Regions from separate parts of the Cyanobium sp. Copco_Reservoir_LC18 genome, predicted to be linked through region 2. Evidence: predicted binding sites of a transcription regulator. Region 2 holds the regulator's gene; the other holds the start of a gene.
What was found. Region 2 encodes NtcA, which controls nitrogen genes in cyanobacteria. Its sites were predicted from a motif close to GTANCNNNNGNTAC; they were not measured.

Region 1: the regulator NtcA is predicted to act here: its motif matches at 3,879-3,892, upstream of urtA (urea ABC transporter substrate-binding protein).

What each region holds. Positions count from the first base shown of each region.
Region 1 covers NZ_ASAC01000004.1:209,599-215,493, forward strand. Annotated here, with positions in the region: gene L107_RS02260 (urease accessory protein UreF) at 1-541, shown strand, start outside; gene L107_RS02265 (ABC transporter substrate-binding protein) at 541-1,554, shown strand; gene L107_RS02270 (MlaD family protein) at 1,579-2,460, opposite strand; gene L107_RS02275 (hypothetical protein) at 2,463-3,068, opposite strand; gene ureG (urease accessory protein UreG) at 3,134-3,748, shown strand; gene urtA (urea ABC transporter substrate-binding protein) at 3,971-5,266, shown strand; gene L107_RS02290 (urea ABC transporter permease subunit UrtB) at 5,409-5,895, shown strand, end outside.
Region 2 covers NZ_ASAC01000010.1:127,073-132,967, reverse strand. Annotated here, with positions in the region: gene pth (aminoacyl-tRNA hydrolase) at 1-579, shown strand, start outside; gene L107_RS04725 (DUF3146 family protein) at 598-855, shown strand; gene L107_RS04720 (resolvase) at 833-1,273, opposite strand; gene L107_RS04715 (DUF3084 domain-containing protein) at 1,270-2,517, opposite strand; gene ntcA (global nitrogen regulator NtcA) at 2,564-3,229, opposite strand; gene rph (ribonuclease PH) at 3,372-4,124, opposite strand; gene L107_RS04700 (cob(I)yrinic acid a,c-diamide adenosyltransferase) at 4,289-4,888, shown strand; gene dcd (dCTP deaminase) at 4,893-5,486, shown strand; gene L107_RS04690 (hypothetical protein) at 5,797-5,895, shown strand, end outside.

The DNA of each region.
Region 1 (5,895 bases), on a different contig from region 2:
GGAGCTGGCCCGGGGCGCGCTGGCGATCGAGGCCGCCAGCCTGGGCCGGCTGATGCAGGCGCTCACCCGCTGGCGTGAGTCCCCGGAGGGGCCGGCCCGTGGGGAAGTGCTGGACCTGGACGGCTGGCTGCTGGCCCAGCGGGAGGCGGCCGAGGTGCGGGCCCAGCAGCGCCAGATGGGCCGCTCGCTGCTGCAGCTGCTGGCCGACCTGGACCGGCCCCTGCCCGGGGAGCGGCCCGCCCGGCTGGCCTGGCCGGCGGCCTGGGCCTGGGCCGGGGTGGCCCTGGAGATCGGGCCCGAGGAGGTGGTCGAGGCCTACCTCTACGGCTGGATCGCCACCCAGCTCAGCGCCGCCGTGCGACTCGTGCCCCTGGGACCCACCGAAGCCCAGCGGCTGCAGCTGGCCCTGGCGCCCGCCGTCGCCGCCCGGGCGGCGGAGCTGGTGGCGGCCGATCCCGAAGCCCTCTGGAACGGGGGGGTGGGGGCGGGTCTGGCCCAGCTGGGTCATGGTGAGCTGTATTCCCGTTTGTTCCGCAGCTGATGGCCACGACGGCAGGGGCCAGCCGGCGCCAGGCGCTGGGCCTGCTGGCCGGGGCCGCCGCCACCGGAACCCTCCTGGCCGCCGGCTGCCACGCCCGCCGCCGGCCGCCGGGTCCGCCACGGCTGGGCATCGTCCAGTACGTGCGGGGGGCCGGCCCCGATGCCGCCCGCCGCGGCTTCGTGCGGGGCCTGGCCGGGGGCGGCTTCCGGGCACCGGCCGGCGTGACCCTGCTGGAGCGCTTCGCCGCGGGCAGCATGGCCACCTGCCGTGCCCAGGTGGCGGAGCTGCTGGAGGCCGGGGTCGACCTGCTCGTGGCCATCGGCACCCCGCCCCTGGCGGCGATCCTGGCCATCGCCCCGGCGCGGGTGCCCGTGGTGTTCTGCTACTGCTCCAACCCCTGGGGGGCCGGGGCCGGCACCAGCTACACCCGCCACCGGCCCCATGTGGTGGGCACGGTCAGCACCAATCCCCTGGCCGAGCAGCTCGATCTCGCCCGTCGGATCACGCCCGGCCTGGCCAGTGTGGGTCTCGTCTACAACCCCTCCGAGGCCAACGCCAGCTTCGAAGCCGAGCTGCTGCGCCGGGAAGCGGCGCCGCGCTCCCTGGTGGTGATGGTCGAGCCGGTGGCCGGGCCGGCGGAGGTGACCCGGGCCGCCGACACCCTGGCCAGCCACCGGGTGGGGGCTTTGGTGCGGGTGGGCGACTACGCCACCAGCGTGGGCTTCCCGGCCCTGGCGGCGGCCGGCCTGCGCCATCGCCTGCCGGTCTATTCCGTCGACCCGTCCGACATCGCCACGCCGGGGTGCCTGGCGGTGGTGGGCTGGGATCCGGAGGCCGACGGGGCCCAGGCCGGAGCCCTGGCGGTGCAGGTGCTGCGTGGCCGATCCCCCGCCACGATGGCCTTCGAGCCGGTGACCGAGAAGCTGCTGCTGCTGAATCGCCGCACGGCCCGGGCCATCGGAGTGACGTTCCCGCCCGAGCTGCTGCGCCAGGCCGACCGGGTGGAGGGGTGACGCCGCCGGCGGCCGTCGTGGTGATCAGCGGCCCGGCTCGGTTCGGGGTTCCCCGGTCCGCTCGATCAGTTCGATCACCCAGCTCTCGTTGAGCGTCTTCACCAGGCGGTTGGTGGCGGCGGCCATGGTGGAGAGCTCGCGCAGGGTCTGGAGCAGGAGCGGCCGCGTCTGGGATTCGGTGCTCTCGAGGCGCTTGATCAGGGCCGACAGGTCGGCGGCAGTGCCATCGGCGCGCCCTTCGAGGCGCTCCGCCAGCTGCCGGGTGGCCCCCAGGGTGCGGTTGAGCTCGCTGCTGCTGCGCCGGGTGTCCGCCTCCAGGCGTGTCGCCAGGCGGCGGCTGGCGACCAGGGTGCGGTCGAGCTCATCAAGGCTGCGGGGCAGGCGGGTCTCCGCCAGCGTCAGGCCGCTGCTGACGGCCCGCTGCAGGGGGATGCGGCTGCTGGCCACCTCGGCGATCAGGTCGTCGATGTCGGGGCGGCTGGTGAACACCAGCGTCTCGCCATCACCGATCGGGGGCTGGCCGATCGCCGCCGGGTCGGGCGTGATGGCGATGTAGCTGTCGCCCAGGAGCCCCAGCTGGGCCAGTTCGGCCCGGCTGCGGCGACCCACCATGGAGCGGTAGGGGTCCCGCAGCTCCAGCTCCACCAGCACCTGGGCGTCGGGCTGCAGCACGATCCGGCGCACCTGGCCGACCGCGAATCCCGAGATGCGCACCGCCATGCCCGTCTGCAGGCCGGCGGCGTCGAGGGTGCGGAACTGCAGGCGGACGCTGGGGGCGAGCCAGTTGCCGGAGCGGGCGATCCCGAACACGAACACCCCCAGCAGGGCCACCGCGCCGGCCAGGAAGACCAGGCTCTGGGGCCCAGGGCGCCGCGGCGGGGCGGGGGCGGGAGCGGCGGTGGTCACGGTCAGGTCCCTCCCATGCGCAGGGGATCGACGACGATCGACCAGAGCACATCGAGGCAGACCATCACCCCGATGCCCAGCCGCAGCGACCGGGCCATGCCGGAGGCCATCGCCGCGGCGCCGGCGGAGCTGCGCCCGGCCTGGTGCAGGCAGATGGCGGCACAGATCCCGCCATAGGCGGCCGCCCTGGCCAGCGCGGAGGCGAAGCGGGCCGGCTCCAGCTGGCCGATCAGGAAGCCCACCTCCCCCACCCCATCCCCCTGGTTGAGCAACAGGCTGGCGGTGATGACCACCGCCGCCATGAAATAAAGCAGCAGCACGACGCTCATCAGGCCGCTGGCCAGCAGGTCGGGCCCCCAGGAGGCGGGGGGGCGACGGCGGCCCAGCAGCAGCGGGCCATCCCGCAGCAGCAGCAGCAGGCTGACCAGCAGTGGGGCCAGAAACAGCAGGGCCCGCACCGCCAGCAGTTCGATCGTCACCCTGGAGAGCTGCTGCAGGGGGCTGCGCAGCAGCTCGATGAACCCCAGGCAGACCACAACCCCCATGCCCGTGACGGAGGCGACGAGTCGGGCATCCAGGCGCTCGAAGCGACGGATCAGCGTCGGCATCGGTCCGTCCCCCACCGCAGCCCTCGGCGCTGGCGTCAGGATGGCACCGATCCTGGACCGGGGCGATGGGCAGCAAACTGAGGGTGGGCGTGGCCGGTCCGGTGGGATCGGGCAAGACGGCCCTGGTGGACGCCCTCTGCCGGAGGCTGCGGGAACGGCTGCAGCTGGCGGTGGTCACCAACGACATCTACACCCAGGAGGACGCCCAGTTCCTCACCCGCGCCGGCTCCCTGGCCCCGGAGCGTATCCGGGGCGTGGAGACCGGCGGCTGCCCCCACACCGCCATCCGGGAGGACTGCTCGATCAACCGGGCGGCTGTGCAGGAGCTGGAGGAGGCCTTCCCGGACCTCGACCTGGTGCTGGTGGAGAGCGGCGGCGACAACCTGGCGGCCAGCTTCAGCCCGGAGCTGGTGGATCTGTGCATCTACGTGATCGACGTGGCCGCCGGGGACAAGATCCCCCGCAAGGGGGGGCCCGGCATCACCCGTTCCGACCTGCTGGTGATCAACAAGATCGACCTGGCCCCCATGGTCGGGGCCAGCCTGGCCGTGATGGAGAGCGACACCGAACGCATGCGCGGCGGTCGCCCCTGGTGCTTCACGAATCTGCGCAGTGGCGAGGGACTGGACCGGGTCGAAAGCTTCCTGCTGCGGCAGCTGCCCGACCCTGCGGCGGCCTGAGCCGCCAGAGCGGACCAAAAATCCGGTATTCGTCTTTCAGGCGTTGATCACCTAAACCGTAGGTAATGCAACATATCGACAGCTTGGTGACGTGCAAATCCTCACCCCGGCAGGCCCTGGGGCTCTTTCTGTCTCATCGGATACCGGGGGTAGCCACGTCCTTCCGTACCTTTCCCTTTGCCGTCGGTTACGGCGACTACAATTCATCTTGAACAGGCATCAATGTCTCTGCATCTTTCAAGGCGACTGGCAGCTGCAATCGCCGCAACTGCCGTGAGCGTAACCCTCGTCTCCTGCGGGGGCGAGTCCGGGTCCGGCGGCAATTTTGACGGTGAAGTGAAGGTCGGCATCCTTCACTCCCTCAGCGGCACCATGGCCATCTCCGAAACGACTTTGAAAGAAGTCGAAGAGATGGCGATCAAGGAAATCAATGACGCCGGCGGCGTCAAGGTCGGCGGCAAGTCCTACAAGATCGTTGCCGTTTCCGAAGATGGCGCCTCCGACTGGCCCACCTTCGCCGAGAAGGCCCAGAAACTGATCGACTCCGACAAGGTTGCCGTCGTTTTCGGCGGCTGGACCTCCGCCAGCCGCAAGGCGATGCTGCCGGTCTTCGAGTCGAAGAACCACATCCTCTTCTACCCGATCCAGTACGAGGGTCAGGAGTGTTCGAGGAACATCTTCTACACCGGCGCTGTTCCCAACCAGCAGGCTGAGCCCGCGGTTCAGTGGCTGATGGACAAGTTCGGCGACAAACTCGGCAAGAAGGTTTACCTGGTCGGTTCCGACTACGTCTATCCGCGCACGGCCAACACCATCATCAAGGAGCAGATGAAGGCCCTTGGCGGTGAGACCGTCGGCGAGGACTACATCCCCCTCGGCAACACCGAGGTGGCTCCGATCATCGCCAAGATCAAGAAGGCCTTCCCGGATGGCGGGATCATCATCAACACCCTGAACGGTGACTCCAACGTCGCCCTCTTCAAGCAGTTCAAGGCTTCGGGCATCGATCCGGCCAAGTACCCGATCATGTCCTTCTCCATCGCCGAGGAGGAGATCCGTCAGATCGGTCCCGAGTACACCACCGGCACCTACGCCGCGTGGAACTACTTCATGAGCCTGGACACCCCGGCCTCCAAGAAGTTCACCGCCGACTTCCAGGCGATGTACGGGGCCGACCGCGTTGTGGGTGACCCGGCCGAATCCGCCTACAACATGGTGTACCTCTGGAAGAATGCCGTGGAGAAGGCGGGCACCTTCGAGGATCTCGAAGCGGTGCGCAAAAACATGATCGGGATCACCTTCGCCGCTCCCCAGGGCGAAATCAAGATGTTCCCCAACCACCACACCTCCGAGCGGGTGCTCATCGGCGAAGCGGAACCCACCGGCCAGTTCAAGATCCTCTACGACAGCGTCAAGGCCATCCCCCCGATTCCCTGGAACCAGTTCGTTCCCGAGACCAAGGGCTTCACCTGCGACTGGACCCAGGATCGGCCTGACGCCGGCAAGTTCAAGATGTGATCACGGAGCCATCCGTGAGGGAATGAAAGTCGGGTGGTTCCTGCGGGAACCGCCCCTTTCCAGTCCACCACACCACCACCACGTTCGACCCGATCCAGCGTCGCCTCAGCAGCGCTGGATCTAACGTTCAACCTTCATTCCGTTGGAACTTTTCTTTTCTCAGATCCTCGATGGCCTCAGCATCGGGTCCGTGCTGCTGCTGGCAGCAACGGGCCTGGCCATCGTCTTCGGATTGATGGGTGTCATCAACCTCGCCCATGGCGAATTCATGATGCTCGGGGCCTATGTCACCTACGTGGTGCAATCGGCTTTCAAGCCCATGGGTGGTGTGATCTTCGAATTGTATTTTCCGGTCTCACTGGTGTTGTCCTTCATTGTGACAGCACTGATTGGAGTGCTGCTGGAGAGAACATTGATCCGGCAGCTCTATGGCCGCCCGCTTGAAACGCTCCTGGCCACATGGGGGGTCAGCCTGATTCTGATCCAGCTGATCCGAAGCGTGTCGACGGCCATGATGCTGGGCATCCTCGTAGGTGTCGGCGTTGGTTTCATTATCTCGAAGTTGCTGGCCGCCAAGTTCTCCGCCAAGCCCTTCTTCACCTATCTCAATGGACTGGGCTGGGCGATCG
Region 2 (5,895 bases):
AATCCCGGCCCCCGCTACGCCGACACCCGCCACAACGTCGGCTTCATGGTGCTGGAGCGCCTGGCCCGAGCCGGTGGTGCCAGCTTCCGCAACCAGGGCCGCCTGCACGGTCTGCTGGCCGAGACCGGCCAGGGGGACCGGCGGCTGCGGCTGTTGATGCCCCAGACCTTCATGAACGACAGCGGCCGCTCGATCCGTGCCGCCCTCGACTGGTTCCGGCTCGAGCCCGCCCAGATGCTGGTGCTGGTGGACGACATGGACCTGCCCCTGGGGCGCCTGCGGGTGCGGGCGGCGGGCGGCGCCGGCGGCCACAACGGCCTGCGCAGCACCATCGCCCACCTGGGCAGCGAGTCCTTCGCGCGGCTGCGCATCGGCATCGGCGCGCCGGGCGAGACGCCCGAGGAGCGGCGGGCCCGCACGGTGTCCCATGTGCTGGGCAAGTTCTCCGCCGCCGACCGGCCGGTGCTGGAGACGGTGCTCCAGGAGGTGGAGGCGGGCATCGACCTGATCCGCCGGGTGGGGCTGGAGAAGGCGGCCAACCGTCTGAACAGTTTTCGTGCCGATCCGCCGCCATCCTGAGAGCATCGACAACGTCCCGTGAGCCGCCTTCCCGCCACCACCGCCCAGCTGCGGGTGCTGCGCCAGAGCTTCAGCCCCTGCCTGCTGGAGGGGGAGATCAGCGCCGGCGGCTTCCAGTGGCGCTTCCGCTGGGCCTTCGACCGGGGCGAGCTGCAGGTGGAGCCGTCCCTCGGGCGGGCCCTGATCCAGGACGCCCTGCTGCGCTTTCTGCTCAAGGCCGACTACCAGCTCGAACCGGGCGGCGACTACGTGTTCACGGTGCGGGCGTCGTTCTGATCAGCTCCCGCCCCAGCCGGCGCTCCAGCAGCAGCTGGGCCACCACGTCGTCCCAGTCGCGGGGGGGCTGGCGCAGGCCCAGGGGCAGCAGCCGCCGCCAGCCGCGGGCGGGGTACAGCTGCCAGTAACGGCGCCGGGCCGCCAGGGTGGTGCCGCGCTCATCCACCAGCTCCACCGGCAGCAGGGGCTCCAGGCGCCGCCGCCAGGGGCCGCTGCCGGTGCCGTCGCCGATCACCACGGCGGCGAGGGCCTGCCGGCGGTGCCACTGCTCCAGTCGCTCCCAGGCCACCTCCGGGGGCAGCACCAGCGCCTCGCGGATCTCGCGGCGCCCGGGATCGGTGAGCACCAGGCCGCACTTGCTGCGGCCCGGATCGAGCCCCGCCAGGGGGCCGGGGGCCGCCAGCGGTCCCGCGCTCACGGCCGCACCGGCCGGGTGGCGGCGTCCTTGCGCAGCCAGCGCAGCTCCACGCTGATCGGGTCGGGGGTGTCGGCGTTCTGGAGGGCCACCGCCTCGAGGTTGGCGGTGACGCCGGCGGGGCGCTCGCTGAGGTCCCGGGCCAGGGCATTGAAGCCGGCGGCATCGAACTGGAGCCCGTTGACCAGGGTGCCCTGGCGCTGGGCCTTGGCGAAGGCGGCGGCCAGCAGCAGGTTGAGGCGGCTGCGCACGGCGTCGATCTCGCGCACGTCGGGTTCGAGGGCGGTGCGGGAGAGCACCTCCCCCTGCTCCACCACCTGGCGGTTGGGGCGCAGGTCGGGGAAGGCCAGCACCTGGGCCTCGCCCCGCAGCACGTTGGCGGCCGAGCGGATGCTGACCACCCAGACGCCGGGGGTGGCGAGCAGGGATTCCAGCCGGACGATGTCGCTGCGGGGCACCAGCAGAATCTGGCGGTTGGGGGGCTGGCCGGGGAGCAGCAGCTGGAAGGCGGCCCGGTTGGCCTCCTGCAGCAGGGCATCGATCACCTGCCTGGCCTGGTCGGGGCGCTGCAGCTGCACCTTGGCGGTGGCCAGGGGCTGGCCACTGGCGATCACCACATCGCCGCGGCGCAGGGCGATGACGTTGGTCTCCAGGTCCTTGAGTTCCTTTTCGCCGGCGGCGATGCGACGGCGCACATTGGCCAGCTCGGCCTCGGTGCGGCGGATCTCGGCGTCGCGGCCCCGCACCTCCCGGCTGAGCCGGGCCCGCTCCGCCTCCAGCCGGGCGCGCTCGGCCTGCAGGGGCTGCAGCTCGCGCCGCAGGGTGTCGACGCGGCGCTCGGCGGCCAGCAGCTGGTCACGGGCACGGCGCTGGCTGGCCAGGGCCTGGTCGCGGCGGCGTTCGGCGGTGATCAGGTCGAGGCGGCTGCGCTCCAGTTCGCCCCGGGTGCGGGTCAGTTCCCCCTCATTGCGCTTCAGGGCGGCGCGGCTGTCCCGCAGGCGGTCCTGGATCTGGTCGAGCTCGAACAGCCCCACCCGCAGGCGCTCGCTCACCAGCAGCATCAGCCCCAGCGAGACGGCACTGATCAGGCTGCCGGTGAGCACCGTGATCACCACGGCGGTCTTGCGGGGCCGCAGGTTGAACAGGCTGAGGCGCGCCTTGCCGACGCGGCTGCCCAGTCGGTCGCCGAGGGTGGAGAGCACTCCGCCGAGCACCAGGAGCGCGAGGATCAGCAGCCAACCCGACACCTTCCGAGCCCCGGTTCCGCGATGCACCAAGTATCCCTGGCGGGCGTCAGCTGAACCGCTTGGCCAGGGCGATGGGGTCGAAGACGGTGATCTTCTTGCGGTCGATCTGGACCAGGCCGTCGTTGCGCAGGTCGCCCAGCAGGCGGGTGATGGTGACGCGGGTGGAGCCGATCGCCTCGGCGATGGCCTGGTGGGAGAGGCGCAGGTCGATGGTGATGCCCTCGGTGCCGGGGACGCCGAAGTCGCGGCAGAGGACGAGCAGGAAGCTCACCAGCCGGGAGGACATGTCCCGGTGGGTGAGGGTCTCGATCATGGTCTCGGTCTGGAGGATGCGGGAGGAGAGGCCCTGGAGCAGCAGCAGGCCGACGCTGGCGTCCTGCTCGATGGCGCGCCGCACCGAGGTGGCCGGGGCGGTGACCATCTCGACCCGGGTGAAGGCGATGGCGTGGTAGAAGCGGTCGGAGCGCTGGCCGGTGAGCAGGGACAGGACGCCGAAGAGGCTGTTCTCGCGCAGCAGGGCCACGGTGATCTCCTCGCCCGACTCGTAGACGCGCGAAAGGCGCACGGCGCCGCGCCGCAGCAGGTAGACCCGCTCGGCCGGGTCGCCGGGGAAGAAGATCGTCTTGCCGCGCTCGATGGTCTCGACGCTGCTGCCGGCCAGGCCGCGGATGACGTCCAGCAGGGTGGTGGCCGTGGCGCCGGGGGCGCCCATGGGGGTCACGGAGCCGGGGGATCCGCTGGATGGACTGCTGGGGTAGCGGCTGAAGCCACGCGTAGCGCCGACCATCAAGGCGTGGCGAATGGTGATGAACCTATGGATCGGTCTGGCCGATCCATGTAGCCAATGACACTCTTTAGCCGGTCGTGGTGCCTGGCGCCACAGCCAGGGCCCGGCGCTGGGCCTCCTGCAGGTCCCGCAGGCCCGGTTCGGCCAGATCCAGCAGGGCGTCGAGGCGGGAGCGGGGGAAGGGGGCGCCCTCGGCGGTGCCCTGGATCTCCAGCAGCCGCCCCTGCTCGTCCATCACCACGTTGAGGTCCACCTCGGCGCGGGAATCCTCGGAGTAATCGAGATCCAGCAGGGCCACACCGTCCACGAGCCCCACCGACACGGCCGACACCTGCTGGCGCAGGGGCGAGGCGGCCAGCACCCCCTGCTGCTGCAGGCGTTCCAGGGCGGCGGCCAGGGCGATCCAGGCGCCGGTGATCGAGGCGGTGCGGGTGCCGGCGTCGGCCTGGAGCACGTCGCAGTCGACCAGCAGGGTGCGCTCGCCGAGGGCCTCCAGATCGAGGGCGGCCCGCAGGCTGCGGCCGATGAGGCGCTGGATCTCCTGGGTGCGGCCGGAGAGCTTCATCAGCTCGCGGCCCTGGCGGCTTGGGGTGGAGGCCGGCAGCAGGCGGTATTCGGCGCTGAGCCAGCCGCTGCCGGAACCCCGCCGCCAGCGGGGCACCTCGGGGTCGAGGCAGACGCTGCAGAGCACCCGGGTGCGGCCGGCGGCGAACAGCACCGAGCTGAGGGCGAAGCCCATCGGATCCCAGTCGACGGCCACCGGGCGCAGGGCGTCGGCGGCGCGGCCGTCGTTGCGGGGGGCGTCGGCAGGAGTGGTCACGCGGGCCATCGGCGAAGCCGATCGAGCGTAGGCGGCGCCGGTGGTACGTCTGTTCCCAGCCACTACCGATGGTGTGCCGGGCTGTTCAGGCCCGCTACATTCGGGAGGTGAGGGGTCGGGACGCTGCGTCCGGTCGCTTGCGTCAACGCTTCTGTGGGTTGTCCATGACCGCCAGCCTCATCGACCCCGGCCACCCCCGGCGCACGGCGGCTCCGGCGCGGACCGAGCCGCTGGCCCTGGTGCCACCGCTGCGGCTGGTGAGCCAGCCCGAGGGGCTGCTGCAGATCCACACGGCGCCGTTCCGGGGCAGCTTCGCGGCGGTGTTCAGCCAGGCCCTGCGCAGTGCCGGGCTGGGCAGCCGGGTGCTGGTGAGCCAGTTCCTCAAGGGGGGCGTGGAGCAGGGGCCGGCGGGCAGCCTGCGGCTGTGCGGCCGGCTGGAGTGGCTGCGGCCGGGCACGCCCCACTGCCTCGACGGGCCGCCGGGTTCGCAGGGGCCCGAGGGGGCCACGGCCGAGGAGGCGCTGGAGGCGGTGGCCGAGGTGTGGGAGGTGAGCCGGGAGCGGCTGCTGAAGGGCGATCTGGATCTGCTGGTGCTGGATGAGCTGGGGCTGGCGATCGCCCTGGGCTACCTGGGCGCCGAGGCGGTGATCGAGGCGCTCGAGCAGCGGCCAGCCCATCTGGATGTCATCCTGACGGGCCCCTCGATGCCGGCCAGCCTGATGGCGATGGCCGATCAGGTCACCCAGTTGCGCCGCGGCGGCTGACGCCATGCTCAAGAACGACCACTGGATCAACGAACAGGCTGCGGCCGGAATGCTGGAGCCGTTCCAGCCGACGCTGGTGCGCCACCTGGATCCGGAGGGCCGAACCGGGCCGGTGCTGAGCTTTGGATGCTCGTCCTATGGGTACGACCTGCGGCTGTCGCCGAAGGAGTTCCTGATCTTCCGCCACGTGCCCGGCACGGTGATGAACCCGAAGCGGTTCAACCCGGCGAACCTGGAGCCGGCGCCGATGCACAGCGACGAGGACGGCGATTACTTCATCCTGCCGGCCCATTCCTACGGGCTGGGGGTGGCGCTGGAGAAGATGCGGGTGCCCTCGAACATCACCGTGATCTGCCTGGGCAAGAGCACCTACGCGCGGCTGGGCATCATCGTCAACACCACCCCCGCCGAAGCCGGCTGGGAGGGCCACCTGACGCTGGAATTCAGCAATTCCTCCGGCGCCGACTGCCGCATCTACGCCAGCGAGGGCATCTGCCAGCTGCTGTTTTTCGAGGGCGACCCCTGCGCCACCACCTACAACGACCGCCAGGGCAAGTACCAGCACCAGCCCGAGCGGGTGACGCTGGCGAAGGTTTGAGGGGGGTTTGGAAGGATGGAGCAGTTGGCAGGGGGATGGGACTTCTGTAGCCAAATGGACAGTTGGTTATCGGGTCCGTCTAAGTCGCTTGTCCCGGTCGGCGCCACAGCGCTCAGAGACTGCTGTGGAAGAGCTCTGGGGGAATGGCCTGCGCTGCAGCTTCGGCTTATGCGGCTGGGAGTCTGCCTCATGGGTGGTTATCGGAACCGTCCAATAAACAGTTATGCTTGATTCACCACAACCCATCTCAACGATGACGCCACAATGGGACACGGTTTATGAAGGCCACCTCGGAGATCGGCCCTTAAAAGTGCTGAGCTATTCCGAGGGAGGGCTGAAAGTTATCACATCACAGCCATGCGATGAACCAGGGTCCGTTGAAGTTGATAGCGGTTCAACCCTGATTTTT